4 regions of the Corynebacterium callunae DSM 20147 genome follow, and region 3 is predicted to be linked to each of the others. Evidence: riboswitches for the same ligand, from Rfam matches in the RefSeq annotation. Region 3 holds a riboswitch; each other region holds the start of a gene.
What was found. Region 3 has a riboswitch for thiamine pyrophosphate ahead of thiM (hydroxyethylthiazole kinase). Riboswitches for the same ligand answer to the same signal wherever they lie in the genome.
Positions count from the first base shown of each region.

Region 1: it holds a riboswitch for thiamine pyrophosphate, as region 3 does, so the genes downstream of both, H924_RS08725 (thiamine phosphate synthase) here and thiM (hydroxyethylthiazole kinase) in region 3, are expected to answer to the same signal.
Region 2: it holds a riboswitch for thiamine pyrophosphate, as region 3 does, so the genes downstream of both, H924_RS05110 (ECF transporter S component) here and thiM (hydroxyethylthiazole kinase) in region 3, are expected to answer to the same signal.
Region 4: it holds a riboswitch for thiamine pyrophosphate, as region 3 does, so the genes downstream of both, thiC (phosphomethylpyrimidine synthase ThiC) here and thiM (hydroxyethylthiazole kinase) in region 3, are expected to answer to the same signal.

Region 1 covers NC_020506.1:1,843,671-1,847,327, reverse strand. The annotation lists gene thiO (glycine oxidase ThiO) at 1-674, opposite strand, end outside; gene H924_RS08725 (thiamine phosphate synthase) at 671-1,348, opposite strand; TPP riboswitch at 1,348-1,461, opposite strand; gene rplS (50S ribosomal protein L19) at 1,684-2,025, shown strand; gene H924_RS08715 (ABC transporter substrate-binding protein) at 2,187-3,107, opposite strand; gene H924_RS14585 (S1C family serine protease) at 3,412-3,657, shown strand, end outside.
Region 2 covers NC_020506.1:1,066,499-1,070,155, forward strand. The annotation lists gene H924_RS05105 (4-hydroxybenzoate 3-monooxygenase) at 1-1,198, opposite strand, end outside; TPP riboswitch at 1,476-1,585, shown strand; gene H924_RS05110 (ECF transporter S component) at 1,576-2,184, shown strand; gene H924_RS05115 (ABC transporter ATP-binding protein) at 2,184-3,524, shown strand; gene H924_RS05120 (energy-coupling factor transporter transmembrane component T family protein) at 3,521-3,657, shown strand, end outside.
Region 3 covers NC_020506.1:1,445,280-1,448,936, forward strand. The annotation lists gene H924_RS06780 (bifunctional hydroxymethylpyrimidine kinase/phosphomethylpyrimidine kinase) at 1-1,645, opposite strand, end outside; gene thiM (hydroxyethylthiazole kinase) at 1,647-2,453, opposite strand; TPP riboswitch at 2,444-2,554, opposite strand; gene H924_RS06790 (NAD(P)/FAD-dependent oxidoreductase) at 2,648-3,657, opposite strand, start outside.
Region 4 covers NC_020506.1:1,293,814-1,297,470, reverse strand. The annotation lists gene malP (maltodextrin phosphorylase MalP) at 1-5, shown strand, start outside; gene H924_RS06105 (hypothetical protein) at 219-680, opposite strand; SAM riboswitch class IV at 697-813, opposite strand; gene H924_RS14125 (Abi family protein) at 1,028-1,378, shown strand; TPP riboswitch at 1,595-1,705, shown strand; gene thiC (phosphomethylpyrimidine synthase ThiC) at 1,704-3,500, shown strand; gene H924_RS06090 (hypothetical protein) at 3,497-3,657, opposite strand, start outside.

The sequences.
Region 1 (3,657 bases), 400 kb from region 3:
AGATTCAGCGGATTTTTAGCACTAAACCAGCCCGGTATCTTGGCGGCCCCCAGGCCCGCCGCTAAAACAACAGTGCTTTTCGACGCCACCCTCACCCCCGAGGCCAAAGTCAAGGTCCGGCAGGGGTTGTGGCCGTCAATAGACAACACTGAATCTTGAATCAGCTCAGCGCCCCGGCTGATAACTGCGTCCAATAAGGCTCTAGCAAAAAGTCGGGGATCAAGCTGATGATCTCCTTCGATACTGAGGGCTTTGGAGATGCGTGGTGAAAGAGCTGGTTCCAAGGCACGAGCTTCTCGAATCGTGAGGGGATCTACTGCGGCATCCTCAAATTCCATATGGCGCAGCAGATTTCCCAAGTGGGTGGCATCGGCTCGGTCTGCTCCGACCAATAAGGTGCCGTTGGTTCGATAACCGGTGGGCAGATCTGTGTGGCGACGTACTCGACGAATGAGATCTGGGTAGAGCCGTGCCGAGGCTTTCATTAATCCTTGCAGCTCAGATTGCTGATATTGCACCTCTGACATGGGAGCTAACATGCCGCCAGCATGTTGGGTGGCTCCGGAGATCGGATCGCGATCAATAAGCGTGACCTGAAAACCGGCCTCTTGGTATTCAAAACAAGTGCTCAGCCCAATGATGCCGCCACCAATAACAATTGCCTGATCATTCATGCTTGTGATCCTGCAATAAATTGGGTGATTACGCTTTCTGAAATGCTGCGGGGGTATTCCGCCTCCATAAAGGCACGTACCATGGCACAACCAGCAATTCCGGTAGCAGCTAGCTCGAAGACATCTGCAGGTTGGACATCGCCAATGGCGACAATGGGGAGCTTGGAAATCTGAACTAGTTCTCGGTAACCATCAAATCCGAGTGGTGGCCGTCCCGATTGCTTGGTGGGAGTTGGCCGAAATGGGCCAGCGCCGATGTAATCAATAATCTCGGCATATTCATTGGCAGCGTGTACTAGGTCGGCGGTTCCGGTGGTTAGCCCAATGATGGCACCAGCTCCAAGCAATTCACGAGCAGCTGCAACTGGAATATCGCTTTGACCAAGGTGGATGCCGTGAACGGGGAGTCCGCGGCGCATTAAAATAGCTGCAACGTCGAGGCGGTCGTCGATAAGCGTCTTGGTGTCCGGATTGGCAAGCGCAACTGCGGTTGCCACCTTTTCACCCAATTCCAGCAGCTCGCGGGCGGTTATAGGTTTGGAGCGCACCTGCACAACACCCGCGCCACCTGCTGCGGCTTCTTGGGCTACACGCACAATATGTTCAGGGGATCCACTGCCGGTGACCACATAACATCGCAGGTCAAGTGGGGTAGGGGAATTTTGAATAGGCACAACTATGAAGTCCTCACTTCCTTCGCTGGTGTTAACCAGACAGGTTCAGACGGTCCGGCGCAGCAGTAGTGCACAATCTCAGCCCAATGCTTTGGGCACCCGTGGGGTAGTGGCAGCCAGTTAAGTCGGTGGAAGCTATTTTGTCAACGGGTATGGCATTGGGTTTGTCAATCGGGGGTAAATGTGAAAGAATACCTAGGTTGACTCTACGTATCCCGCAGTAATGGGGGACAGGTAGCAGCGGCGCATAATTGAAACGGATACGAACCGGCCGAGCGCCCCAAAAGGGGAAGTGCCGCCAGGGTCCTCTTTCCCTACTAGTCAAAGGATTTTTTATGAACCTTTTGGATAAGGTCGATTCCGCATACTTGCGCGACGACGTTCCTGCTTTCCGTCCCGGCGATACCCTCGACGTTCACGTCAAGGTTATCGAAGGTGCCAACACCCGTACCCAGCTCTTCAAGGGTGTTGTCATTCGTCGCCAGGGTGGCGGAGTTCGCGAAACCTTCACCGTCCGTAAGGTTTCCTTCGGCATCGGTGTTGAGCGTACCTTCCCAGTACACTCCCCAAACATCGAGAAGATCGAGGTCATCCGTCGTGGTGACGTTCGTCGCGCCAAGCTGTACTACCTGCGCGAGCTGCGCGGTAAGGCTGCCCGCATCAAGGAGAAGCGATAATTATTATCGCTTGGTTGCGGAATTAAACCCCGCTGACCTGCCCCCTAACTTTCACCTAGCGTGTGAGTTAGGGGGTTTTCCCATCTTTATCCTGCAATTTGCCCGCTAAAAAGCCCTTGTACATTTCAGCGGAAGTGTACAAGGGCTTTTTAGCGAGTTAATTAAGCTTTGATAGTGGAGCTAAGACCCTCGAGGATGATCTCGGCAGAAACGAGAGAAGCATTAACAAACCAGGGGTCATAATCAACTTCTACGGCCTTATTATTTTGCACGGCTGTCAGTGAAGGCCATAGTGCGGTATCTACCGGGCTTGGGGCTCCAGTTTGGACACCGTAGAAGATCCAGTCAGCATCGGCTTCAGCAAGGAGTTCGGCAGAAAGGTCATGACCAGCTTTGTCGGTAAATTGCTGAGCGGCTGGGCGTCCATAACCACAATCTGCGGCCACAGTTCCAGTCATTGACTCCAGGCCATACATTTGGAAAGCATCATCGTTGGTGCGGAGGAAAGAGACCGTTGGGGGAGTTGCTGGCTGAGCAGCTGCGACTTCGGCAGCTTTTGCCTCATAAGCGGCGAGCAGGTTTTTTGCTTCCGCTTCTTTATTTACGGCAGCCGCGATAGTGACCAAATCTTCTTTCCAGTTTTCGCCACCTCCGGCACCTGTGACTACAGGCGCAATTGCCCGCAGTTTTTCTAGCACGGTTTCCTCGGCGCGAGAGTTTGCACAAATGAGGGTGGGGTTAAGGGCTGCAATCGCCTCAACATCAGGTTCTGCGCGTAATCCACAATCAGCAATAGAATCAAGGTCAAATTTATCGCCAAAACGCTCTCGGAGGAACTGTGGGATGAGATCTGCATTTTTAGCTGCAGCGACACCCACTGGCAAGATGCCAAGATTGAGCAGGTTGTCCAATTGCCCCGTGTTAAGGGCTACAACGCGCTGTTTCTGTTCGGTGTCGGTAGTTGCTGTGGTGGAGCTAGAAGCTGTGGAGTCTTTCGAGCTATTGGCGCAGGCTGCGACAACGAGGGCGGAAGCTCCGATCATCGCACCCAGGAAGGAGCGACGGCTAATGTTCTTTTGCATATTAAGAAAGTTAGCCTTACCTAAAACGAAATGTCAATTGAAGTTTATATAAATACCTCTGAAATCGAGGGGGCATAAAAAGAGCTATATAGTTTTGGGGAAAAATATAGTAGAATTTCTATCAATTCACTTAGATTTAACTGTTAAGAAAAAACCTTAAAAACCTGTTTCCCTTAAGTGCTGTATCTGCATTAACACACTGCTAGTTCCTATTTATCGATTCTGTTGCCCCGCACACAATGGCGTGAAATCTTGAGTTTTTCGTCGCTTCGCAGCGGGCATTCAAGGGAACTAGGAGCTCGTCATGGCACGAAAATTTCTAAGAGACCGAGTTAATAGAAGGCAACTTAAGGCCGGTTGCGTAATCATCGGCACCCTCAGCATTTTCTTGGCTGGCTGCTCTTCCTCCTCGGATGAAACCACAACTAGTAACACCGTGGAAGCATCGCAAAGCGCATCTATTTCGGCAGTTGGCTTTGACAATATTGTGGACGCCACCATTCGAATAAGTGGTCAAGGCACGTTTATTGAACCTGGTCAAACAACGGCA
Region 2 (3,657 bases), 380 kb from region 3:
CAAATCGGGGTAGGTCACGGCCGACATACTGCTCAGCAATGTAGCGCTGGCCAGCTTCGGATCCGAGGACGGAATGCAATTCAGCAAAGCGGCGTTGGGTGGCAAAATAATCTTCATCTGGAACTGCATGCAGCATCGAGCTCATCCAATAAGAAAAGTGCTGCGCCTTCCAGACTCGGGGCAGTGCAAGTTTGGTGTAGTCGTCGAGAAGCGCACTGTCTTTTTTCTTTAATGCGCGCACTAACCCTGGTGCCAGCACAGAGACATCAGCCACCGCTAAGTTCAGGCCTTTGGCTCCGGTGGGCGGGACGGTGTGGGCTGCGTCGCCGGCCAGGAAGAGGCGGCCTTTTTGCATGGGCTCGGTAACTGCAGAGCGGAAGCGTAAAACAGCTTTATCAAAAATCTTGCCTTCAGAAACGGTGATGCCGGGGGAGTCTGCACGCAGGTGCAGCTGCTCCCAAATACGATCATCAGACCACATGTCAGGGGTGTCATTGGGGTCGCACTGCAGGTAGTAGCGTTGCACGGTGTCGGTGCGGGTGGAAATTAGTGCAAAACCTTCGGGATGGGTGGCATAAATGAGCTCTTTTTGGGTCTTGGCAGCTTCCACTAAAATGCCAAACCAGGCATAAGGATATTCGTGGCGGACGCGGACTCCACTGCCCTCGGTAATGATTTTGCGATAAGGCGAGCTGGAGCCGTCGGCGGCAATGACATAATCGGCGCTAATGGTGGTTGAGGAGCCATCAGCCTCGGTGTAAACCACTTTGACCTTGTCATTATCAAAACCTCCAGTGCCTCCAGTGCCTTCAACTGCATCAACTGTGGTGGAAAAGAGAAGCTCGCCGCCATCTTCTAAACGCTTCGCAATAAAGTCTTTGAGATATTCATGCTGTGGGTAAATGGCTACTTTATGGCCGGTGATTTCGGTTAAAGGAATACGGATTCTTTCCCCGTTGATGGAAATATCAATTGCTTCATCATGGTCGGCTTCAGCTTCCATTCGGGCGCCTACACCGGTTTCCCGCATGAGATTCAACGTGCCCTGTTCCAAAATTCCAGCGCGGACCGTTTCTTCGACTTCCTTGCGGGTGCGCTTTTCAAAAACGATGGACTCAATGCCCTGCAAGTGAAGCAGATGTGCCAGCGTAAGTCCCGCAGGTCCGGCGCCGATAATGGCAACGGGGATGTGGTTCATGGGGGAGAGTCCTTTCCTAAAGTGAGTCGGGCTAATTAAATCTGTCCAAGTGACATAGGCCTCAAATTATGGCAAAAGCGATATTGGGGCAAAGTGTTCACTCTGCGAACTTCAGGTATTTTTATGGCGAGTGTTACAAGCAGTGGGAACTCTATTATCCGAATCCGGATAAGGGGGTACCTAGGGGTGTGTTTAAGGGGAGGCTTTAAAGCTGAGAGGATTCAATAGGAATCTTGGATTCTGTCCGACCTATGAGTTAGGGTGATCGAGTACACAATTTTATAGGCACGGGTGCTCGGTGAAATTCCGGGCTGAGATGCAGCACAGCTGTAACCGTTGAACCTGATCCGGATAATGCCGGCGCTAGGGAGGAAAAAATGACTACCACTCGTATGTCCAAAAAGGCTTCACAATGGCGAGTTATTGATATCGTCATCGCGGCAGTGCTCGGTGTAGCCTGCGGCTTGATCTTTGTGGTGTGGAATTCCATTGGCTATGCCTGGACCACCGCTTTTGATGCCCTAACCCCAGGTCTCGGCGGCTTTGCTATCGGAATTTGGCTGCTCGGTGGAGTTTTGGGCGGACTCATTATCCGCAAACCAGGTGCAGCAATCTTTGTTGAAGTCCTCGCAGCCTGCGTTTCCGCAGCACTGGCCTCACAGTGGGGAATTGCCACCATTTACTCCGGCTTGGCCCAGGGAATCGGTGCGGAAATCATCTTCGCCATCTTCTTGTACCGCCGTTTTAACCTCTCAGTAGCAGTGCTTTCCGGTATGGGCGCCGGCCTGGGTGCAATTTTGCTCGAGCTTTTCTTCTACGGCAATGCTGCAAAATCCTTGGCCTTTAACGCAATTTATGGTTCCACCGTTTTGGTCTCCGGAGCGATTTTGGCAGGTGCTCTGGGCTGGTTCCTGGTGCGCGCACTTGCCCGTACCGGCGCCCTAGAGCGCTTTGCCGCTGGTCGCGAATACCGCCAGGAAGTCTAATGACCGTTGCGATCGGCACCCGCGTCATCGCGCGGAACTTCGGATATCGCCATGCCTCTCGCAAAAATCCGGCGCTGCAAAACATCAGCTTTGACATCGCACCCGGCGAGCGCGTCCTGCTCACCGGCGCCTCCGGCTCCGGCAAATCCACCCTGCTCGCCGCGTTGGCCGGCGTTCTCGGGGGAGGCGAGGAGGGTGAGAGCAGCGGTGAGTTGCTTTGCGACGCCTCCTCGGTGGGTTTGGTGCTCCAAGATCCAGACTCCCAGGTGATCGCCTCTCGCATTGGTGATGACGTAGCCTTTGGCTGCGAAAACATGGGAGTACCTCGGGCAGAAATCTGGCCTCGTGTGGAACAAGCCCTTGAAATGGTGGGCCTCAACCTGCCTTTAAGCCATCCCACGAAGTATCTCTCTGGTGGCCAAAAACAACGCCTGGCTCTAGCCGGGGTTATTGCCATGGGCGCGCGCCTTATTTTATTGGATGAACCCACCGCCAACCTTGATCCAGTTGGTCAAAAAGAAGTGGTGGCTGCGGTAAATAAGGTGGTCGCTGAAACCGGTGCCACTTTAATTGTGGTGGAACACCACCATGAACTCTGGCTGGATACGATCGACCGGATCATCAATATCACTGATGGTCAAGATCTCAGCCCAGCTGATTTACCTACCCTTGGCCACCTGCCACCGGCGCGACCTGCAACTTCAACATCTCTGATGCGTGGGGAGAATCTGCTTTGTGCCTGGGGTCCAGCACGCTCATTTTCACTGCCAGTAGCAGCATCCACAGTGATTACCGGCCCTAATGGCGCTGGTAAATCCACCTTGGCATTAACCATCGGGGGCTTGATTGCACCTAAAGCTGGAAAGCTTGAACTGGCAGAGCAATTAAGCCAAGGACTAAAAAAGCCACCGCATCGCTGGAAGTCCGCTGAACTAGCTCAACGCATCGGCACCGTTTTCCAGGATCCTGAACACCAATTTGTCGCCCGTACGGTCCGCGCTGAGCTGGAAGTTGGACCAAAGGTGATGCAGGTTGATACTGCTCAACGGATTGAAGAGCTTCTTGATCGCTTGCGTTTGCGTCACTTGGAAAATGCGAATCCCTATACCTTAAGCGGTGGAGAAAAACGTCGCCTCTCAGTAGCAACGGCGTTGGTGGCAGCGCCACAACTCTTGGTGCTGGATGAACCGACATTTGGACAAGATCCAGAAACCTTTAAAGAATTGGTGTGGATGCTGCGCGAGCTCACTGACAACGGAACCACGATCGTGTCAGTAACCCATGATCCTGATTTCATTGCAGCCTTGGGCGATCATCATATTGAGGTGAGTGCTAAATGAACCTGCTTGCTGGCATTAATCCAGTTACTCGCATCATTGCACTGATGGTGCTCACCACTCCTTTGCTGCTCAGTGTGGATGTGGTCTCTGCAAGTATCGCTTTGGTCGCAACCATTATCCTTGCTCCTCTTGC
Region 3 (3,657 bases):
AGTCATTGATTTTGGCAATAATATCGCCACTTGCTTGCCACAAAGCTGCGGTATATGGACCTGCTGCAGCAATATGGGAGGTTGGGCTTTTAGTTTTAGCCGGTGCAACTAGGGCGTCTGGACCGTTGCCATTTAACCGCGGTTGGCGCAAATGCTCCCAGGGGGTGGTATCGGCAGCTGCAATTAGGCGTCGTTGGGCATGGAAGTGATCAACCGGGCCATTGCCTGATCCCACATGCAGGGCATCGGCACCACGTAGTGCCTCATTAAGCCAACGGGTAGCCCATTCCAAGGCAGACTCAACGGTGTGGCCAGCAGCAATGCGGGTAGCTAAGGCTGCAGAGAGCGAACACCCAGTGCCATGGGTGTTGTGAGTGTGTACTCGCCAATTTTCCACCTCAAAAACCTGGCCGTCGGGATGGACTACGGCATTATCTGCATTGCTGCCTTTAAGGTGACCGCCCTTGACAATGACGGTGGTGTTATAAGCAGCTGCAAATTCTTGTGCTTGGGCAATTGCTGCTTCCAAAGTAGTGGCCGCCGGTTTATCACACAGCACCGCGAGCTCTGGAATATTGGGGGTGATTACATCAACCTGGTGAGCTAATTCCCGCAAAGATTGCTCAGCAGCCGGGTCTAATAGCCGATCACCGCTGGTCGCGATCATGACAGGATCAAGAATCACTGGACCATGTTCCTGGCTTTCCAACCAGCGCGATACCACCGCGATGGTGGCAGCTGAGCCCAACATGCCAATCTTGATGGCATCAACTACAACGTCTGAAAAGACTGAATCAAACTGCTGCTCCAGAAAATCCAGAGGCGGAGTGTGGATCGCGCTGACACCGTGGTTGTTTTGGGCTACCAGGGAAGTAATTGCAGACATACCAAAACCGCCCGCGGCAGCAATGGACTTAAGATCTGCTTGTACTCCAGCTCCACCGGTGGGATCAGTTCCCGCAATGGTAAGAACCCGTGGCACAGCAGGGGAACGATGAGCCCGGAATGTGTGAAGAATTTCTGTTGCCGCCGCTGCCGGAGAAAGTGCTGTCATGATTTCAGAAACCACACAAAGCCCCGAGATGTCAGTTTCGGACAAGTCTGCAGCGTTGTCTAGCTTGACTCCGCCGATAGCCACAGAAGCAATACCAGCACGTTTAGCCAGCGCAGCAATTTCTGCTACTCCGGTTATCCCCAAAGCAGGAGCAGCATCCGGTTTAGTTGCTGTTGCGCGAACCGGGCCGATGCCAATGACATCTGGCAGAGCCACACCTGCGGCTTCACATTGTGCGATAACCTGCTGCAATTGGCTTATATTTTCAATGCTAAGACCCACCATGAGATCTGCTGCCAGGCGCTGACGGGCTTGTACATAGGACATATCTTCTTGTCCAATATGGAGGTGCAATCCAAGTTCTGCCGCGATGTCTACCCGATCATTAACAAATAGCGGCACCTGAAAACGGGAGCAGACTTCTTGAAGTTCTTGTGCATGGGTTCTAAAGAGGTTGTCGTCGACAAGCTTGTCTCTTAGCTGTACCACTGACACCCCGCCCTTAAGGGCGGATTCGACGATGCCGGCTACTTTGTCCGCGCCTCCGCCGAGGTCAGGGTCGGTAACTAGATATAGGGAAAAATCGGTCATTTTAGGCCTCTCGAATGCTGCACAGGGTGGCAATTGTTGCGAAATCTAGCTCATAAAGGGCATCAATAAATGCCACCGCAAAACTGCCTGGGCTAGAACTACGCTGCGCGGCAAGTTGGCCCGCCGCACCAATGTGGGCATGAGCTGCTAAAACAGCGTCGTGGGCGGAGATGTCCGTGCCACGGGTAGCGCCTAGATAAGCGGCGACCAGGGCGCCGAGGGAACAACCTGTGCCAATAACCAATTGCAACATCGGATCGCCGGATCGCAACCAGGTGGTGCGCTCGGTGGAAACAATGAGGTCCTCCGCGCCAGAAACTGCCACCACCGCACCGGTGCGCTGGGCAAGGAGCTGAGCTGCCTCCAGGGCGGCTTCGACGGTGTCGGTGGCATCAACTCCGCGCCCACCGGCGCCCAACCCTGCCAGTGCCACAACCTCGGAGGCGTTGCCACGGATTGCCGTGGGGTGCTTTTCGACGACACCCGCTGCAAATTCTGTACGTTGGGAAAGACCACCAACAGCAACAGGATCCAATACCCACGGTGTACCAGCAGCCTGCGCACCGGCAATGGCATTGTGCATACCTTGATATTGCTCAGTGGAGGGTGTGCCTGGATTAATCAGCACTGCATTGGCAATGCGGGCAAATTCTGCAGATTCTGCTGGAGTATCCACCATGGCTGGTGAGGCTCCCGCGGCAAGCAAAACATTGGCGCTAAATTGCATGACCACGGCGTTGGTCAAACATTGAACCAGGGGAGTGGTTTCTCTCAGGATATTAAGTGCAGATAGATATGAGTCAGCCATATGGGCCATCCCTTCGCTAGTACGAGCTAGAGCAGGTTCAACGGGTCTTATCTCAGCCGCGCTGCACAATGAGCTGCAGCCCGGCACCCCGTGCCTGATAGTTACCCTAGCAAAGGTCCTTGTGGGCGCTGTCACAAGGCACAAAAAAGCGCCTCCTAAGTAATCAGGAGGCGCTTATCTTAGGTCTTTAGAGCTTACTTGGCACCAAAACGGTGGGTGTCGCGCAGCTCGATTGGCTGATCATTATCAGTTGCGTGATCGTTTGCAAGCTTGGAAAGCGCAGTACGAGCGTGCAGCTGCTGGCGGGTGGTAGCCAGGTTCCAACGGTTGCGAGAAGTAGCGTTTAGGCCCCAGCTGATTGCGGAGACAAAACGGTTACGGAAGCCGACGAGGAACATAAGGTGAACTGCCAACCAAAGAACCCAACCGATGAAGCCGGTGACCTCGATCTTGCCCAGCTTCACCACTGCGGAGAAGCGGGAGACAGTTGCCATGGAGCCCTTGTCGAAGTATTCGAATGCTGGACGCTCGGTGTTGGAGCGACCCTCAACCTCAGCGGCGATCTGCTCTGCGACGTACTCGCCACCCTGGATTGCAACCTGTGCAACACCTGGAAGGTTGTTGTAGTTCATCATGTCGCCAACAACGAAGACGTTCTTCTCAGAACCAACGGAGAGGTCGTCGTTAACCATAACGCGGCCTGCGCGGTCGGTCTCAACACCGGTCTGCTCAGCAATGAGCTTGCCCAGTGGGGAAGCTGCCACACCAGCGGACCAGATCTTGCAGAAGGACTCGATGGTGTGCTCTTCGCCGTCCTTGGTCTTGTAGGTGACGGACTTAGCGTCAACATTGGTAACCATAGCGTTCAGGCGAACGTTAACGCCGATCTTCTCCAGGGTGCGCTGTGCATTGCGGCCCAGACGCTTACCGAATGGTGGCAGCACCTGAGGAGCACCATCAAGAAGGATGATCTTTGCGGAGTTGGTGTTGAAGTTCTTGTACTCACCAGCAAGGGTGCGGTGAGCCATTTCAGCCAACTGGCCAGCCAGCTCAACACCGGTAGGACCTGCACCGACAACAACGAAGGTCAGCAGGCGCTCGCGCTCAGCTGGATCTTCACAGATCTCTGCACGCTCAAAAGCGCCGACAATGCGAGCACGCAGCTCAAGTGCGTCATCGATGGACTTCATGCCTGGAGCGAACT
Region 4 (3,657 bases), 150 kb from region 3:
AGTAGGTTTTAACCTCTGCTTCTAACAAACGGCTAACCCTTTTGGGTTAGCCGTTTTTTGGGGTTAAGGGGTTTAAAAGAGGGCTTTTCGACGAGTGTTGGTGGGCATTCTTATTTCCCACAATGGCAAGGGGCTTCGTCGAAAAGCGCGCTTCGTGCCCCTGAAAAATAGTTTTCCCGCGCGGGAAGCGCCTGATCAAACCGCGCGGTCATTTCTACCTAATCCTGTTCAGTGCCATATTCCCGCTCAACATACTTGAAAGCCTCTAAAGCCTGTTTAAATCCTTCGTGAAAATCCAGGCCCGGGCTTGTTGGCACTATCCCCAGGGAAATATTGCCATAACAACCATTGCGGTCGTACTTCGGACCAATACTGACCATGTAATGCCCATTTTTGGACTCAAAACGCATGAGGCGTCTGGTTGGACTAGATCCACTCCATTCAGCCAGACCACCATTTTTTACAAACCATTCCATCCGAGCCGGATCATGATTCCAACCGCGAATATGTTCCCCACCAGCATCAAACTCGACGAACTGGCCATCCATACGCAGGTTAGTAACTGGCTCCCATGTCGCCCTTTCGCGCAAAACCTTTACTTGTAGGTAGAAGGGTTCGTGTCCTGGTAAATGATGTCCGCAGCTATTGGGCAATGGAGGCTTAGCAGAAATATTCCCCATGGGAATCTCCTTCAAAAAATCGCTCTTCTCTGCATTCTTTTGAGTACAGAGCCGATCTTCCTTCGGGGGCACCGTGCGCGATGCGCGGTTGCCAGTCAGCCTGCCGAAGGGCTTGCGGCTGATCTTCTTGATCGTGAAATCGACATTAACAGACAGCTTGGTCTAGATGCAAGCCGAATTTATAATGTCCCAATCCTTTTGTGTCGATGGATTCACCGATACCCTAGCCACTCTATTCAGGGCATCAGATACGAGCGCTTGAAGAAAAAACAAGAGCCCCGGTGATGTACCAAAATGGTAGGGATCACTCCGGGGCTTAGGAATCCTAAGCGTAAGACCTTGGCGACGTGACTGGCAACTCCCCTACATCTATCGCAGAGCTCGAACAGTGGTTCTCCATCCCTAGAATGAATACATACCGAAATTCTGAAAATCCCGAAAGTTTTTACATCTGGAATACCCAGTTATCTAAAGCATATTTAGAAGATATACAACATGTAGAAGTGCTTTTAAGAAACAGGGTTGACGCCCAATTACGATCTGCTCGTGGCCCCTTCTGGTTTGAAGATGATAGCTATTTTAGATTTGCTCAACAGTTCAAAAAAGCTCTAACAACCGCCAAAAGAAGAACTAAAACAAACGATTCTCCTGGGAAAATAATCACCGCTCAGCAAGTCACATTTAAACGTCGAAAATAGGAACCTCAATATGTTTGATTCAGCAGTTTTTAATGTCGCCTCTTGGATTGAGAAAGGATTCAAGACCACTCACGGGTGTCTGAGATTCGCAGGCAACGGCCGAGTTAGAACCACTACGTAGGCGTACCTCACCATCACCCCGTCGAAAAGCGCCCTCTCTTAACCCCCGCAAGGGGGTAACTTTTACGCGCACGCGTGCAACGCGCTAGTTTTGACGGCAGTCCCCACGGGCGCCCGAGCACGGGCTGAGATCGCGCTGATTGCTGCGCGAGCACCGTTTGAACCTGTCCGGTTAGCACCGGCGAAGGAAGAGAGGAATGGTGCAATGCCGCCTACCCAAAATGAGATCCACCCGAAACACAGCTACTCCCCCATCCGCAAGGCCGGTCTCGAGGTCCCGGAGACTGAAATCCGCCTTGATGACTCGCCAAGCGGCCCCAACGAACCCTTCCGCATCTACCGCACCCGTGGCCCAGAAACCGACCCCAAGCAGGGACTTCCGCGTCTGCGCGAGTCATGGATCACCGCCCGCGGCGACGTTGCCGCCTATCAGGGGCGCGAGCGTTTGCTTATCGACGACGGTCGCTCGGCAATGCGTCGAGGTCAAGCTTCGGCAGAATGGAAAGGCCAAAAACCAGCTCCTTTGAAGGCGCTACCTGGCAAAAGAGTCACCCAAATGGCCTATGCGCGCGCTGGCGTGATTACTCGTGAAATGGAGTTTGTGGCGCTGCGCGAACACGTTGATGCGGAGTTTGTGCGCTCGGAGGTTGCACGCGGTCGGGCGATTATTCCCAACAACGTCAACCACCCCGAATCTGAACCGATGATTATTGGTCGCAAATTTTTGACCAAAATCAACGCCAATATTGGCAATTCTGCGGTCACTTCTTCAATCGAGGAAGAGGTGTCCAAGCTGCAGTGGGCCACGCGCTGGGGTGCCGATACCGTGATGGATCTATCCACCGGCGATGATATTCACACCACGCGCGAATGGATTATCCGCAACTCCCCCGTTCCTATCGGCACCGTCCCGATCTACCAAGCGCTGGAAAAAGTAGATGGCGTGGCCGCAGACCTTAACTGGGAAGTATTCCGCGATACAGTCATTGAGCAGTGCGAACAAGGCGTGGACTATATGACCATCCACGCCGGCGTCCTGCTGGCTTATATCCCACTGACCACCCGTCGCGTCACCGGCATTGTCTCACGCGGCGGATCCATCATGGCCGGTTGGTGTCTGGCGCACCACCGCGAATCATTCCTCTACGAGCATTTCGACGAGCTGTGCGAAATTTTTGCACAATATGACGTCGCCTTCTCCCTCGGTGATGGCCTACGCCCCGGATCGCTTGCCGATGCCAACGACGCCGCGCAATTCGCCGAGCTGAAAACCATTGGTGAACTCACCCAACGCGCCTGGGAATACGATGTGCAAGTAATGGTCGAAGGACCTGGACACGTGCCACTAAACATGATCCAGGAAAACAACGAGCTGGAACAAAAGTGGGCAGCGGACGCGCCTTTCTACACCCTTGGACCCCTAGTTACCGACATCGCTCCAGGTTATGACCACATCACTTCTGCCATTGGTGCGGCTCACATCGCCATGGGTGGCACCGCCATGCTGTGTTATGTCACCCCAAAAGAACACCTTGGCCTGCCCAACCGTGACGACGTCAAAACCGGCGTAATCACCTACAAGCTCGCTGCCCACGCAGCAGATGTGGCCAAGGGTCATCCCGGCGCGCGTGCCTGGGACGACGCCATGAGCAAAGCGCGTTTTGAATTCCGTTGGAATGATCAATTTGCACTCTCCCTCGACCCCGACACTGCAATCGCCTACCACGACGAAACCCTGCCGGCGGAGCCTGCCAAGACCGCACACTTTTGTTCAATGTGTGGCCCGAAGTTCTGCTCCATGCGAATTAGCCAAGACATCCGCGATATGTTTGGCGATCAAATCGCGGAATTGGGGATGCCTTCGGTTGGGGCTTCTTCTGGCGATCCTTTGGAGGGCGCCTCTGGTGGGGTGCAGGAAGATGCCTCTGTTGGGGCGCGGGAGGGGATGGCTGAGAAATCCCGGAAGTTTATTGCTGGTGGAGTGGAGGTTTATCGGCGTTAGACAGAGCGATCCCAGATAGCCTCATATCGTTTTTCGACCAATGGCCAAATAATGTCCTGAACATCCTCCAATGTGGTGACGCCTTCCGCGAACTGCCCCCGAAGGACAAAGTCATGTGGAATTATGCGGCCAGCATGGTCGGTGCGTCCTAGAGGAT